DNA from 3 places in the Limnospira indica PCC 8005 genome. Region 2 is predicted to be linked to each of the others. Evidence: riboswitches for the same ligand, from Rfam matches in the RefSeq annotation. Region 2 holds a riboswitch; each other region holds the start of a gene.
The links. Region 2 has a riboswitch for cobalamin ahead of metE (5-methyltetrahydropteroyltriglutamate--homocysteine S-methyltransferase). Riboswitches for the same ligand answer to the same signal wherever they lie in the genome.

Region 1: linked by a shared signal. The riboswitch ahead of XZ46_RS12265 (energy-coupling factor ABC transporter permease) and the one ahead of metE (5-methyltetrahydropteroyltriglutamate--homocysteine S-methyltransferase) in region 2 are both predicted to bind cobalamin.
Region 3: linked by a shared signal. The riboswitch ahead of cobG (precorrin-3B synthase) and the one ahead of metE (5-methyltetrahydropteroyltriglutamate--homocysteine S-methyltransferase) in region 2 are both predicted to bind cobalamin.

Annotation. Positions count from the first base shown of each region.
Region 1 is NZ_FO818640.1:2,824,404-2,829,006, reverse strand. Features, by position in the region: gene XZ46_RS12280 (energy-coupling factor ABC transporter ATP-binding protein) at 1-815, opposite strand, end outside; gene cbiQ (cobalt ECF transporter T component CbiQ) at 799-1,602, opposite strand; gene XZ46_RS12270 (energy-coupling factor ABC transporter substrate-binding protein) at 1,603-1,911, opposite strand; gene XZ46_RS12265 (energy-coupling factor ABC transporter permease) at 1,920-2,675, opposite strand; cobalamin riboswitch at 2,696-2,856, opposite strand; gene XZ46_RS12260 (glycosyltransferase family 2 protein) at 2,900-3,826, opposite strand; gene XZ46_RS12255 (argininosuccinate synthase) at 3,949-4,603, shown strand, end outside.
Region 2 is NZ_FO818640.1:5,563,515-5,568,117, forward strand. Features, by position in the region: gene XZ46_RS38490 (hypothetical protein) at 1-133, opposite strand, end outside; partial or broken gene XZ46_RS33445 (IS607 family transposase) at 261-833, opposite strand; cobalamin riboswitch at 1,062-1,206, shown strand; gene metE (5-methyltetrahydropteroyltriglutamate--homocysteine S-methyltransferase) at 1,544-3,826, shown strand; gene XZ46_RS24615 (hypothetical protein) at 3,888-4,403, shown strand; gene XZ46_RS24620 (hypothetical protein) at 4,484-4,603, shown strand, end outside.
Region 3 is NZ_FO818640.1:2,421,202-2,425,804, reverse strand. Features, by position in the region: gene cobI (precorrin-2 C(20)-methyltransferase) at 1-421, opposite strand, end outside; gene XZ46_RS10655 (precorrin-8X methylmutase) at 418-1,047, opposite strand; gene cobG (precorrin-3B synthase) at 1,073-2,521, opposite strand; adenosylcobalamin-variant (AdoCbl-variant) riboswitch at 2,533-2,616, opposite strand; gene XZ46_RS10645 (bifunctional cobalt-precorrin-7 (C(5))-methyltransferase/cobalt-precorrin-6B (C(15))-methyltransferase) at 2,660-3,886, shown strand; gene XZ46_RS10640 (cobalt-precorrin-6A reductase) at 3,900-4,603, opposite strand, start outside.

The DNA.
Region 1 (4,603 bases), 2.7 Mb from region 2:
TGCTGAATCTGATTTAACTGTGGTTGAGATAAAGCCATATTCTCAGCTTGTAACCAATTAATTAAATCCCCCACTAAAGGAACCCCCAAACCTAAATCTTGGAGTTGTTGACTTTGACTAAAAACGGCTTCTGGTGTACCTTGAAAAGCCAGTTTTCCCCTATCAAGTACCAAAACCCAATCCGCCCAGGCTTCGACAAAATCCAAATTATGAGTAGCGATAACCACAGTAGTTCCTCGCTGTTGAATCTGATTTAATAAGCAGTGAAAATTAGTAACTTGATAGGAGTCAAGATAAGCCGTAGGTTCATCCAAAAACAAGAGTTGTGGCTGCAACACCATTATATCAGCAATTGACACCCTTTTTTTCTGCCCCAAACTCAGATAATTAATCGGGAAATCCGCCAAACCCACTAAATCAAATTCAGCCAAAATTTGGCGCACCCGTTGAGCAATTTCTGAGGTAGATAAACCCAAATTACACAAGCCATAGGAAATATCTTCTGACACGGTAGTTGCTACTAACTGCTGTTCAGGATTTGGGAACACTAAACCCACCTTTTGGCGCAATTGATTCAACCATCGCCGTTTATATTGTAGCGGTTGACCTCGCCAACTAATCACCCCGGACTGAGGACGATATAACCCATTAGCTAATCGAAATAAGGTAGTTTTTCCGCAGCCATTACGTCCAATGACAGCATAACGCTGATATCTACCAAATTGACAAGTGATATTTTCCAGAGTTGGCTGCTGACTACCGGGGTAAGTATACTGAACATTATCAAATTCTAGTAACTCAAATTCCGATGACATACAACCATCCAATAATCACCAATAATAGTAGACAACCACAACATCCTTCCCAGGTATATCGAGGGTTGGATTGATGGCGAGAAACCGACCAAACCCGCAACTCTCCGTTAAACCCCCGCGCGGTTAATCCTAAACAAATTTGTCGATAATTTTCTAGGGTTTGTTGGAGTAGTTGACTGGTGACAATTCCTAAACTGCGGATTGTAGTTTTCCAGTCACCATAACCGATACGAACCTGTTGAGCGATTAATAATTGACTAGCGGTTTCAGTTAACATAAAAATAAACCGATACATTAACATTAATAGTTCTGTGATTAAACTGGGACAGCCAATCTTACGGAAAATTCTAATGATTTCGACGAAGGGGGTAGTGAGTAAAAGAAAATACATACAGGAGCTTAAAACTAGGGAGCGAGTTAGTAGAAAACCAGCTTGTTGCATTCCTTGATTACTGAAATATATCAAGATATTACCTAGGTTAAATTCCCAGATAATATCAGTTTTAATTAATTCAATATTAGCTGAATTAACCACCCCCAATAGTAAGGCGGGAATGCTAGTTAACCAAAAACTGAAGGGGATGGCTTGCAATTTCAGATAAATTCCTAGGGGAATTTTAGCGTAAATCACGACCCAAATTGTCACCCAAATGGTGATCAATATTTGCAGGAGGGGGGGAGCCGCCAAACTGAGACAAAACAGGATGGCGGCAAAGGCTAACTTATGTTCTGAGGGTAAATACCTTAACCGATTGGTATAGGCGATCGCATCAATTTGATGGTACATTTAGGATGAGCGATTTTTGCCTTGTTTACGGCCTTTATATAAGCCAATCACATAGCCGACGATACCCGCACCAATAGCAGCTTGAGAAACAAATAACAGGCTCTCAATTTCGCCACTGGGAACTTCTAAGATAGGTTCAAACCAGGGTTGATAATTCGGTTGAATTTCGCCGATGAGATTTTCGGCTTGTTCATCGGCTCCCTCATAGTCTCCTCGGATAAAAATTAGCGGCGTTACCGATAAAATAACGACGGCTAAAATCATCCACAAATTGCCATTTTTTACAGCTTTATCAGAAGTTGGTGTCATGATTTTACTTAGCTATTAGCTTTCCCAATTTTCAAGGTTTGCAGTTCTTCTGAGGCGTAGGACTCTAACCAATTCCAAACTACCATAGTTAATAGTCCCTCACTAATTGATAGGGGAATTTGAGTGACTGCAAAAATCCCCGCAAATTTGATAAAGGAAGCCATAACCCCCCCAGAAGCAGCCGGAAAAGCTACGGCTAACTGTATGGAGGTAATTAAATAAGTGGCTAAACTTCCCAAGGCTGCTGCGAAGAAAATACCTAACTTTTGTTGGTTAAATTGGCAGAATAGTTGATAAATGCCATAGGCAACCCAAGGGCCGACAATCGCCATAGAAAATACATTAGCTCCCAAGGTAGTTAAACCGCCGTGAGCGAGTAATACGGCTTGGAAAAGTAGGACTAAACTGCCTAAAACTGTCATCACTGACGGTCCGAATAAAACCACTCCTAATCCGGTTCCGGTGGGGTGAGAACAACTCCCTGTAACTGAGGGGATTTTTAGAGCTGACAGGACAAAAGTAAAGGCTCCTGCTAGGGCAATTAATAGCTTTAGTTCGGGGTTGTTTCGGGTAATTTTGGTGAGTTTTTGAAAACCAATAACCCAGAAAGGGATGATTAACACCCACCAAAAAATTGACCAGGTAATAGGTAAAAAACCTTCCATAATGTGCATTGCTTGAGCTGGAGTGGCTGCACCTATTACCAAATAAAATGTTAACCCAATCATGGCGATTAGGTGTATCATTCGATGATTTTTGCTCATCTGTACCTCGCAGATTTGTGAGTGAGAAATAACTATAGGCGGGCATCCTGACTCACAGATGGGGTGGACAAATTAGCCGGAAATCTGATTACAGTTGCGGGACAGCGCCGGATTTACACCGAACTTTCCCCATTACTCCTAGTGGCTGTTCCCCACTAGAACCTATAGTTGGCGCTATTGTATCATGTGTAGGTCAACAGTGAACCAAGCTGGCAAATATTTAATTAAGTTTGCTCTCGCCTGGCCCAATATTGTTGGACGGCTTGGACGTTATACCAATTTAAAAAAATCCGAGAAATTTCTAAGGCTAATTGAGGCTGACCACGATTAATTAACCACTGTAAAAAATGCGCCATGGTCCTTTCATTGAGTTGACCTCTTAGGGATAAAATGCCCCAGAGTATCCGATGCAAAATGGTCATTTGAATCATCATTTTGACTGACCAGGTAGGATGTTTTTGATAGAAAACTACCCCCATTCTGCCTCTTTGTTTTTCTTTTTCAATTAGGGCGGGTATTTGGTCTAAGTTAAAGGGGGGATGCCAATGATATCCGACGGCGGCGGGGCATTTGATTAATTTTAAGCCTAATTTTTTTAGCCTAACTCCTAGTTCCAGGTCTTCCCAACCATAAAGCTGAAATTTAGGGTCAAATAATCCGGCTTCGATTAGCCAATGGCGGGCGATCGCCACATTTCCGGTGGCAAAATAAGCGGCAGAAAAATCGGTGATTTTATAGGGTTCTGTGGTGGGATTTTCAAAATTGCAGGTATTCACAACTCGACCATAGGTAAAGATGCGATCGCTTTTTTGAGAGTTGGCAATTAAGGCGGTAGCGTGAGCGGCAAGAAAGCTATCAGTTACCACCAAATCACTATCGATAAAAACAATCAGATCTCCCCTCGCCTGTTCAACTCCCAAATTTCGCGCCGCCGCTGGTCCCTGGTGGTCTTGCTGGTAGATGCGAAGATGGGGAAATTCGAGGGTGTTAGTTCCCAACCATTCCACAGTCCCATCAGTGGAACCATCATCGACTAACACCACCTCATAGCCAGTCACGGCGGCGCTATAGGTTTGATTTTCCAATGCTCTCAGACACTTCTGTAAAATCGGCAAACGGTTATAGGTAGGGATAACAACGCTAAAAAACATATATTTTCTGGGACAGTTGGCGATGCTCTGCAACTATAACCTAATTGTTACAGCCTTACTTTTCAATGGTGGCGATTGGGGTGATAATGAAATGTTTGTTGATCTAGGAGCTTTGGTAGATTATGGGTCGCGCTGAAAAAGCTGTACTTGCCTACTCTGGTGGTGTAGATACCTCTGTCTGTATTCCTTATCTCAAAAATGAGTTTGGGGTAGCTGAAGTAATTACTGTGGCGGTTGACTTGGGACAAGGTGATGAACTAGGACCAGTGAAACAAAAGGCCCTCGACTCTGGCGCGAGTGAGTCTTTAGTGATTGATGTACAACAGCGATTTGTACAGGAGTTTGCTTTTCCGGCTATTCAAGCTAATGCTTTGTATGAGAACCGCTACCCCCTGGCTACGGCTTTAGCACGTCCTTTGATTGCTCAGGTTTTGGTGGAAGTTGCCGAAAAATACGGAGCAGATGCGATCGCTCACGGTTGCACGGGAAAAGGCAATGATCAGGTCCGCTTTGATGTCTCTATCGGCGCTCTCAACCCTAATATTAAGATTTTAGCTCCGGCTAGGGAATGGGGTATGAGTCGGGAAGAGACGATCGCTTATGGGGAAAAATTTGGCATTTCCTTCCCCGTTAAAAAGTCTTCCCCCTACAGTCTCGATCGCAACTTGCTTGGTATGGCGATCGAAGCTGGACCTCTGGAAGACCCCTGGGTTGAACCCCCAGAGGATGTCTATGGGATGACTAAAGCGATCGCTGATACTCCTGACCAGCCAGAAT
Region 2 (4,603 bases):
CTTGAGAGCTGTCACGACAACTTCTAAACCTGGCATCAGGACTGGCGCTCAAAGCCTGATAGGCATCAAAGATGGCATTTTGCCGAATGTGGCAGGGTGTTTCTTTGACCCATTCGGGTAAGTCACTCTGCATCACTTTATTGCGTAACTTTAACTTGCTTAGTCGTTTACCACTCCTAGATAATGCAATTGCTTGGTTGTAGCAATACCGACAAGCGGCTAACCATTTGCGCCAGACTTGATTTAGCTCCGGGCTGGGGTAAATCCGGATCTTCTTTGACCTGAGTTTTGTATTTACTCCGTCCGTATAATCGGGAACTGAAGCAGTGGAGGATGGCGAGGATGTCCTCAACCATTTCTGGTTCTGGACTGAGACTTGTCTGGTTGAGAACCATGAGTGAGCACCTGTTTTGCTCATAGAGCCATCGAAACAAGTCAAATCCCCATATTGCCAATCGGTCTTGGTGGGCAACGACAACCATGCCGACATCTCCTGACAAATGATGTCCCAGTAAGGCCAGCATTTTCTTTCCCTTGAAGTTGAGCCCGCCTCGGATTTCTGAGACGACTTCTGCTTCGGGGTAGAGGTTGGACAGTGCGGCCACCTGTCGGTTGAGGTCGGACTGCTGGGCGCGGCTACTAACTCTGGCATAGATAACGACTTTGCGTTTGTCACTGCCTGATTTGGCAGTATATCACTCAACGTTGTATCGTCGTTGCCCAGCGGGGGTTCTGATGGTCTCGATTGAGCCATTGGAGTCCCATCTGCGGAGTGTTCTTTCATGGACTCGAAGGATTTGGGCCGCTTCCTTGGGTTTGACATATCTGGCAATAGGTTTATCCTCAACCCTTCTCGCTTATTATACCGTATTGCCCTAAAATATTAACCGAATTTGTGATTAAATCATGCTCTCGTGCCGTGGCTCTCCCATGGACTTTGGGCGGCTTGGCCGCTTGGTGAAACCCTAAGCCCTAGAAACCGGGTTGCTGACATCTATCGTTGTTCCCCCAGTTTACAGTAACTTTGCCATGATTTCGTCAAATCTCCGCTTTGTGTGTTATCATGCTTAAATATTGTCGGTTCTGATGGGGAGCAGCCATCAGACGTAAGGGGGAAAGTCCGGCGTAAATCCGGCGCTGTCCCGCAGCTGTGAGGAGAGACACAACTCTCTAAGTCAGAATGCCCGCCGAACTGTCTCCTCTGGAGATGCACCAAACTGTTATTTTTCGTCTGCGAGGTACGGATGATGGTTCGTTTAGCTTTTTCACAATTAATATTGCCTTCATTTTTTAGGACGACTCCCCTGGCGTTGCATGGGTAGCGCCCTGATTTGAAATTGCCATTTTGAGAAAACTAGCCTTATGTAGACATTGACTGGCAGATGGTCACTCATGCTAACGGTGATTTGAATCAGTCTGGTCTGAGTATTGCTTAACTCAATTGGGCAGATATTCTGCTGCTTTGAATTGTTCACTCCGCTGGTTTGTCGCGGGGATGGACTAGATTTCTATGACTATTTTCAGCGTTAGGACGCGACAATTTATGACCTTGGAAACATACACTCAAACCCGTCTGGAAACCGCGACTATCGGCTATCCTCGTATTGGTAAAAGTCGCGAGTTAAAAAAGGCATTAGAAGCCTTTTGGCGGGGTAAATCGGACGCAGAAACCCTCATCCAGACTCGGAATGAAGTTGAGTTCAAAAACTGGGAAACTCAACGACAAGCAGGCATCGATCGCATTGGTATTGGCGACATGAGCCTCTACGATCACGTTTTAGACTGGAGCATCCGCTTAGGCATCATTCCCGAACGGTTTGCATCCTTTAGCGGACTCGACCGTTATTTTGCCATGGCGCGGGGTAAGGATGGCATTGCCGCCCTGGAAATGACCAAATGGTTCGACACCAACTATCACTACCTCGTCCCAGAAATTCCCGAAACATTACAGCCAGCCGACTTTAGCGATTTCCTGCAAACCGTGCATCGCGCTCAAACCTTATTAGGCGATCGCGCTGTTCCCATTGTTTTGGGTCCGGTGACTTTGCTGCGGCTGAGTCGTTTGGAGATGAATCAAGACCAAGCGGGAAAACAACTAGGCGATCGCTATCTCCTGCTTCTCCAGGAACTCCAAAAAATGGGTGTCGCTGAAGTCCAAATCCATGAACCTGCTTTAGTCTTCGGAGATGCTGCCAACTTTAAACAACTCTATCAATCAACTTATCAATCTCTCAGCCAAGTCGGCTTACCCATTCACCTGGTCACCTACTTTGATGACTTGGGAGACAATTACCCCTGGGTGATGGAATTACCCGTCGCTGGCATTAGTTTAGACTTCACCCGTGGGCGTAACCTAGAGTTACTGCAACAGTATGGTTTCCCCGACGATAAAGAGTTGGGGGCGGGAATTGTCGATGCCCGCAATGTATGGAAAATTCGCCCGGACTCCGTTTTGTCAACCCTGGAAGCCATTTCCCGTGTCACCCCTAACCTGCGGATTCAGCCGTCTGCTTCCCTGCAATTTGTGCCATACGATGCCCAGCGAGAAACCAAACTCCCCGAACCCTTGCGGTCCGTTTTGAGCTTTGCTGAACAGAAGTTAGTAGAAATCACACTGCTGGCTGATTGGGCCGATCGCTCCTATGGAACCCAAGAACCTGACAAGTATCTGGAAGTCATCCTCCGGCAATGGCAAACCTTCCAGGAATTTAGCCCAGTTAATCAGGGGGTAAAAGAACGCCTGCAAAATCTGACCTCCCAGGATTTAGAGCGGACTTTGCCTTATGAACAACGTCAAGAACGCCAGCCCGTTTTGCCCCCATTCCCCACCACCACCATCGGGTCTTTCCCCCAAACCTCCGAAGTGCGGCAACTGCGGGTGAAACTGAAACGGGGTGACATTACCCAAGCCGAATATGAAGCGGCGATCGATGCCGAAATTGCCAAGTGCATCCAATTCCAAGAAGAAGCCGGACTCGATGTATTAGTGCATGGGGAATTTGAGCGCACCGACATGGTGGAATTTTTCGGGCAACAGTTATCAGGCTTTGCCTTTACTGAACATGGTTGGGTGCAAAGTTACGGCAGCCGTTGCGTGCGTCCCCCGATTATTTATGGAGATGTCGCCCGCACCGGACCCATGACAGTTCGAGAGTTCAAGGTAGCCCAATCCCTGACCGATAAAATTGTCAAAGGGATGCTAACCGGTCCGGTCACCATGATTAACTGGTCATTTACCCGCACCGATATTCCGCGCAGTAAACAAGCCATGCAGATTGCCTTAGCCTTGCGGGATGAAGTAGCCGACTTAGAAGCCGCGGGGGCGAAGATGGTACAAATTGATGAACCTGCCTTGCGGGAAGGGCTGCCTCTGAAGCCAGAACGTTGGGATGAGTATCTATCCTGGGCGGTGGATGCTTTCCGTCTGTCTGCGGCTATAGCCAAACCGGAAACCCAAATCCATACCCATATGTGTTACTCGGAATTTGGGGATATTATTGGGCATATTGAGCGGTTGGATGCGGATGTGTTGTCCATTGAAAATAGCCGCAGCAATAACGAAACCCTGTTTGAAATTACTGATGCGGGCTACAAACATCAAGTGGGGAACGGCGTTTACGATGTTCACAGCCCAGCAGTTCCCAGCACAGAACAGATGGTGCAACAGTTAAAAACCGGGGTCGCCAATTTACCTGTACAACAGATTTGGGTTAATCCCGATTGTGGCTTGAAAACAAGGGGTTGGGAAGAGGTGATTCCTTCCCTAAAAAATATGGTGGAGGCGGCGAAAATTCTGCGCCAGGAAGCTAATTTGACTGAAAAATAACTGATGTCTAAATCCCCCGTTTCCTAACGGGGGAGTCTGTGCAAACCACCTGGGATTTCTTATGAATGGAACAGATAGCCCGACCAAGGAACCGCCCAATCCGCCGATGAATTGGCAGCAAGATTTTATTGCTACAAATCTATTGTCTCTAGGCTATAACGCCTGGGTGGGGTATCTCAATGGTGAACGGGGTGCAGTGATTTGTAGCACCAATACGCCAACAGTAGGAATGGCGGGGGAGGTTTTTAAGGTTCACTATGTACCTAGATCGCGTCTCGCCGCTTTTCTGAATGCGTGGCTGGCTGCGCCTGACACAGTGATTCTGCGTCATCATTTTATGAATGCTCACATTTTGGAAGCTGTCGATACCTACAACCCCACCACAGAATTAGTGTTTCTGTTGGAGTCATTGAATCAGGTGACATTCTTCTACCTAAAAAATTTGCCAATTACTCCGCATAAGTGCTACGAGCAAATCTGCAAACACTGGGAAGAATTCCAGCCTGCGGATGATGGCTGCTCGGATTCAAGTCGCCAATCATATTCCCTCGGAAACCATAATTTATATGGCTTCTGAAAATTCTCTTGCTCGCTAATTTGGGGGCGAAAATATCATCGCCCCTTCAATTATTAACAACTTATGATGGCATAAATACGATGCTAAAATATTATCTGGATCGCTCTGGAAAAATTCCCGCTTCTGTCCATCCTTTTGTCAAACAGGAGGCGCTGGGTAAAGCTGAAAAAGCGCCTAAAAAGGGGAAAATTCAAGTTATA
Region 3 (4,603 bases), 3.1 Mb from region 2:
TCGGTACTCCCAACATAGCCGCACTAGCCATCACTGAAGAAATCCCAGGTATGACCTCAATTGAAAACCGCCCTGATAAGCGATTAAAAATGTACATAAACGTACCATAAAGCATCGGATCTCCCAGACACAAAACCGCCACATCTTTCCCCTGGCTGAGATGTTCGGCAATTTTTTCCGCCCCGATATCATAATAAGGCTGTGACGATCGCTGCACACTAAAGGGTAGGGGGATAGGAATTTCGATCTGATCAGGGGAGATAAAATCGGCGACGATCGCCCTAGCTAAAACCTTGCCATTTTCCAAACTGGGATAGGCAATGACGGGAACAGTTGTTAAAATACGATGTGCTTTTAAAGTTAGTAATTCCGGATCTCCCGGACCAATTCCCAACCCATAAAGTCGCCCTAATTTAGTCATAATTCATTTTCCTTTGCTAACGCATTTACTGCCGCCGCTGCGATCGCACTCCCACCGCGCCGCCCATGGAGTGTCATAAATGGAATACCACGGCTATTAGATGCCAATTCAAGTTTCGACTCTGCCGCGCCGACAAAGCCGACCGGAAACCCTAAAATCAGTGCAGGTTTCACTAAACCATCATCCAACATTTCCAGCAGGTGAAAGAGGGCAGTCGGTGCATTACCAATGGCTACCACTGCGCCTTGTAAATTATCCCCCCATAACTCCAATGCTGCCGCCGACCGAGTATTATTAATCTGGCGAGCGATATTAGGGACATCTGGATGATTTAGGGTACAAATAATCGGGTTATTTTTAGGTAAGCGTTTTTTAGTAATTCCCCTAGCCACCATCATGGCATCACAAAAGATGGCTTTTCCCTGTTGTAGTGCCTCCCGTCCGACTTTAACGGCATTTTCTGAGGCTTGTAAATCTCCGACAATATCCGTCATTCCGCAGGCATGAATTAACCTAACTGCTACATGAGATAAATCATCTGATAAACCTTGAAAGTTGGTTTCATCCCGAATTATTCCAAAGGATTTCTGATATATTTGGTTGCCGTCACGCAGGTAGTCTATCATCAGCAAATTTGCAGGTAATTAGTGATTAATTAAGTGGGCGATTTTGGGTCAAAAAATTGGCTAAAAATTCGGGTATTTCGGTAAATACTCCCTCAAAAATTTTTTGTTTTAAGGATTGTTCACCATCCCCAAGATACACTTGGTAGCCTTCGATAGTTTTCCCATTTTGATTAATTGTATGCCCTAAAAGGGTGATTTCTGCGGGACTGGGTTGAGCGCAAAATTTAGGGCAACCAGTTACATGAATATTAATAGGAGTATCTAAATTTAATCGCTGGTGGAGATATTCTGCTAATTGGGAAGCGTGAGTTTGAGTGTGGGTAAGTGATGCGGCACAGCCAGGCTTACCACCACAAGCAGCGATCGCCACTTGATTTGACTCAATTTCCGCGAAGCCTAATAAAGATAGTTTCGGCAATAATTGGCTGATTTGTTGATGGGGAATATCTGGCATTATAATTGTTTGCCAAGGGGTTAATCTTAACTCGGCATTACCAAAGGTTTCTGAAAGTTCGACTAATCCTAACCATTGTTGTGCATTAATTTGTCCTAGGTGTAATGATATCCCAATATAACACAATTCGGCGTTTTTTTGGGGATAAATTCCTAAATGATGATAGGGTTGGCTGGGGGTAGGTTCAGCGGACAATATCGGCAAGGGCTGGGTTAGTTGGCTGTTGACTTGCTGGATATATGTATCTAATCCTAGATGGTCAATTAGCTGTTTCATCCGAGGCTTTTTCCCGGTATCTAAGGGGTTGTTTCGGACATACTCCCCATAGACATTAATAAGGGTAGCGACTACAGATAAACATTGTTCTGGCGTGATGACAAGTTGGGTATTATATAGCTTTTTATCTCCGGCGATCGCCAACTGAAAATTAATGCTATTATTCCCATCATCTACCGAGATCGCATTAAGCTGAATCTCATTATATCGATGTTCCCAAGCCACCGGAGAACGGATACCAATTCCCACAGTCCCCCCCCCATCAACTCCGATGCTAAACTTAGGACTAAGTTCGCCAATTAACGGGTGATTTTGAATCAGATTATCCAGGGCTTTAATCAGGGGACTAGTATCAATTAACTCCTGGCTATCAATTCCCGCCGTCGGACTACCCATAATATTGCGTAGGTGGTCTATGTGGGGATTTTGAGCAGCTAAATTTAATTTTTGCAGCATCTCAAAAACGGCGCTAGTTGGTGGTTTTTGCACTCCCCGAATTTGTAAATTAGCGCGATTAGTTACTTGTAGCGTCCCTCCCCACTCCGTTAATAAATAACCCAATAATTTACCCTGTTTACTATTAATTAATCCGCCCGGAGTCCGAATGCGGATTAAAAAACCATCCTGGGCGTGGGTTCCATAAAATAGACCCGGACAAACATTTGCTTTAACTAACCAATTCATGGTGATTTGTTTCTCCATGCGACGCAGAGAATGAGCCGCAAAATTAGCTGATTTTGACAACTCATCAATAACTTGTAGTTGGCATTCTGACTCAGAAAATTGTATTACAGTTGCGGCACAGTGTCGGAATCTCACCGAACTTTCCCAACTACAAGCCCAAATACTATATCATGAATACTGGTATTTTAACTATAAATCATGGTCAGCAGGGATTTTTCCCACAAATGGTTATCAATTGTAGGAATTGGGGAAGATGGGTTAGAAGGGTTAAGCGCCACGGCGCGATCGCTTTTATCTATGGCTTCAGTAGTTGTCGGTGGTCAACGTCATTTAGCAATGTTACCCCCGGAGGATAAACGAGAAAAACTCCTCTGGACTTCTCCTCTGGATGAGTCGATCGCAGAAATTATCCGCCGCCGTGGTCAACCCGTCTGTGTTTTAGCTAGTGGCGATCCGATGTGGTATGGTATTGGCGTTACCCTTACCCGTCGCCTACCCCTTGAGGAAATTACTATAATTCCTTCTCCCTCTACATTTAGCCTAATTTGTAGTCGTTTGGGTTGGTCTGTAACCGATGTAGAAACCCTGAGTTTATGTGGTCGTCCCCTGGCTTTATTAAATCGGGTAATTTATGGGGGTGCGCATCTGTTAATTTTAAGTGCTAATCGTCGCACTCCCGCCGCCGTGGCTGAACTCCTAACACATCAAGGATTTGGTGATAGTTTAATCGTGGTGTTGGAACATTTGGGAGGCAAAAAAGAGAGACAAATTTCGGGTATCGCTTCCTCTTGGGATGTTGACGAAGTGGCTGATTTAAATGCGATCGCCGTAGAGTGTATTAGTTCTAATCCCGTTAACTTTTCCCCTAGTTTCCCGGGACTTCCTGACAGCGCCTACCACCACGACGGACAGTTAACTAAACAGGAGGTCCGAGCGATTACTCTCAGTCGATTATCTCCCCTACCGGGACAACTTTTATGGGATGTCGGTGCAGGTTGTGGGTCCATTGGTATTGAGTGGATGAGAAGTGATCGCCGTTGTCAAAGTATCGCCATAGAACAGCATCCCAGACGCTTAGAATATATTGCTGATAATGCCACAGCTTTAGGGACTCCAGACCTGCAAATAATAGCCGGAAAAGCACCCGAATCATTAATTAATTTACCTTCCCCTGATGCCATTTTTATTGGTGGTGGTATTACCACCCCAGGTCTATTAGAAACCTGTTGGAAAAAATTGCGATCGGGAGGTCGTCTAGTGGCTAATACAGTCACAGTTGAGAGTGAGTTAATTCTGTTACAATGGCATAATCAATTAGGGGGGGAACTTACCCGAATTGGCATTGAAAGAACTGCAGCCATTGGCAATTTTTTAGGCTGGAAACCCTTAGCTACTGTCACTCAATGGTCAGTGCTGAAACCATAACTAAAAAGGCGGTTTATTGTTGGTGTAACCAAGCGATCGCCGACTCAATATCAGCCACTGTTTCCCCCATAGGAATGGGAGGACGTTGCACCATAACCACAGGTAATTTCAACTCTCGCGCCGCCACAATTTTGGCGTAGGTAGCATCACCGCCGCTATTTTTACTAACAATTGCACCCAGTTGATATTCCCGTAAAATTGACAGTTCATCTATCACCGAAAAAGGCCCCCTTTGTAACAATAATTCCCCCCTAGGTATAGGTAAATTCGGCTGAGGTGGGTCAATCATCCGCATTAAAAACCAGATATCTTTTAGTTCAGCATAGGCGGAAAGTTCCTGACGACCAATAGTTAAAAATACCCGTTCAGCTAACCCTGATAAAACCATAGTAGCCTGTGAGTGACTATCCACCTCAACCCAGTTATCGCCGGGGACTTTTTCCCAAGCCGGACGGACAACCATTAACCGTTTAATTCCACATTCATTAGCTGCTATAGCCGCATGGTCAGAAATTTGGGCAGCAAAGGGGTGGGTAACATCAATTAAAATATCAATTTTTTGTTGTTTTAAATAGTCGATTAAACCCTGAACACCGCCAAAACCGCCAATCCGAAAAGCCGCCGGGTCTTTCGGGGTAACTGGCTGTTGAGTGCGACCCGCAAAAGAAGCGATCGCCTCTATATTCGCCATAGTTTGAACCCTATCATATAGGGCTG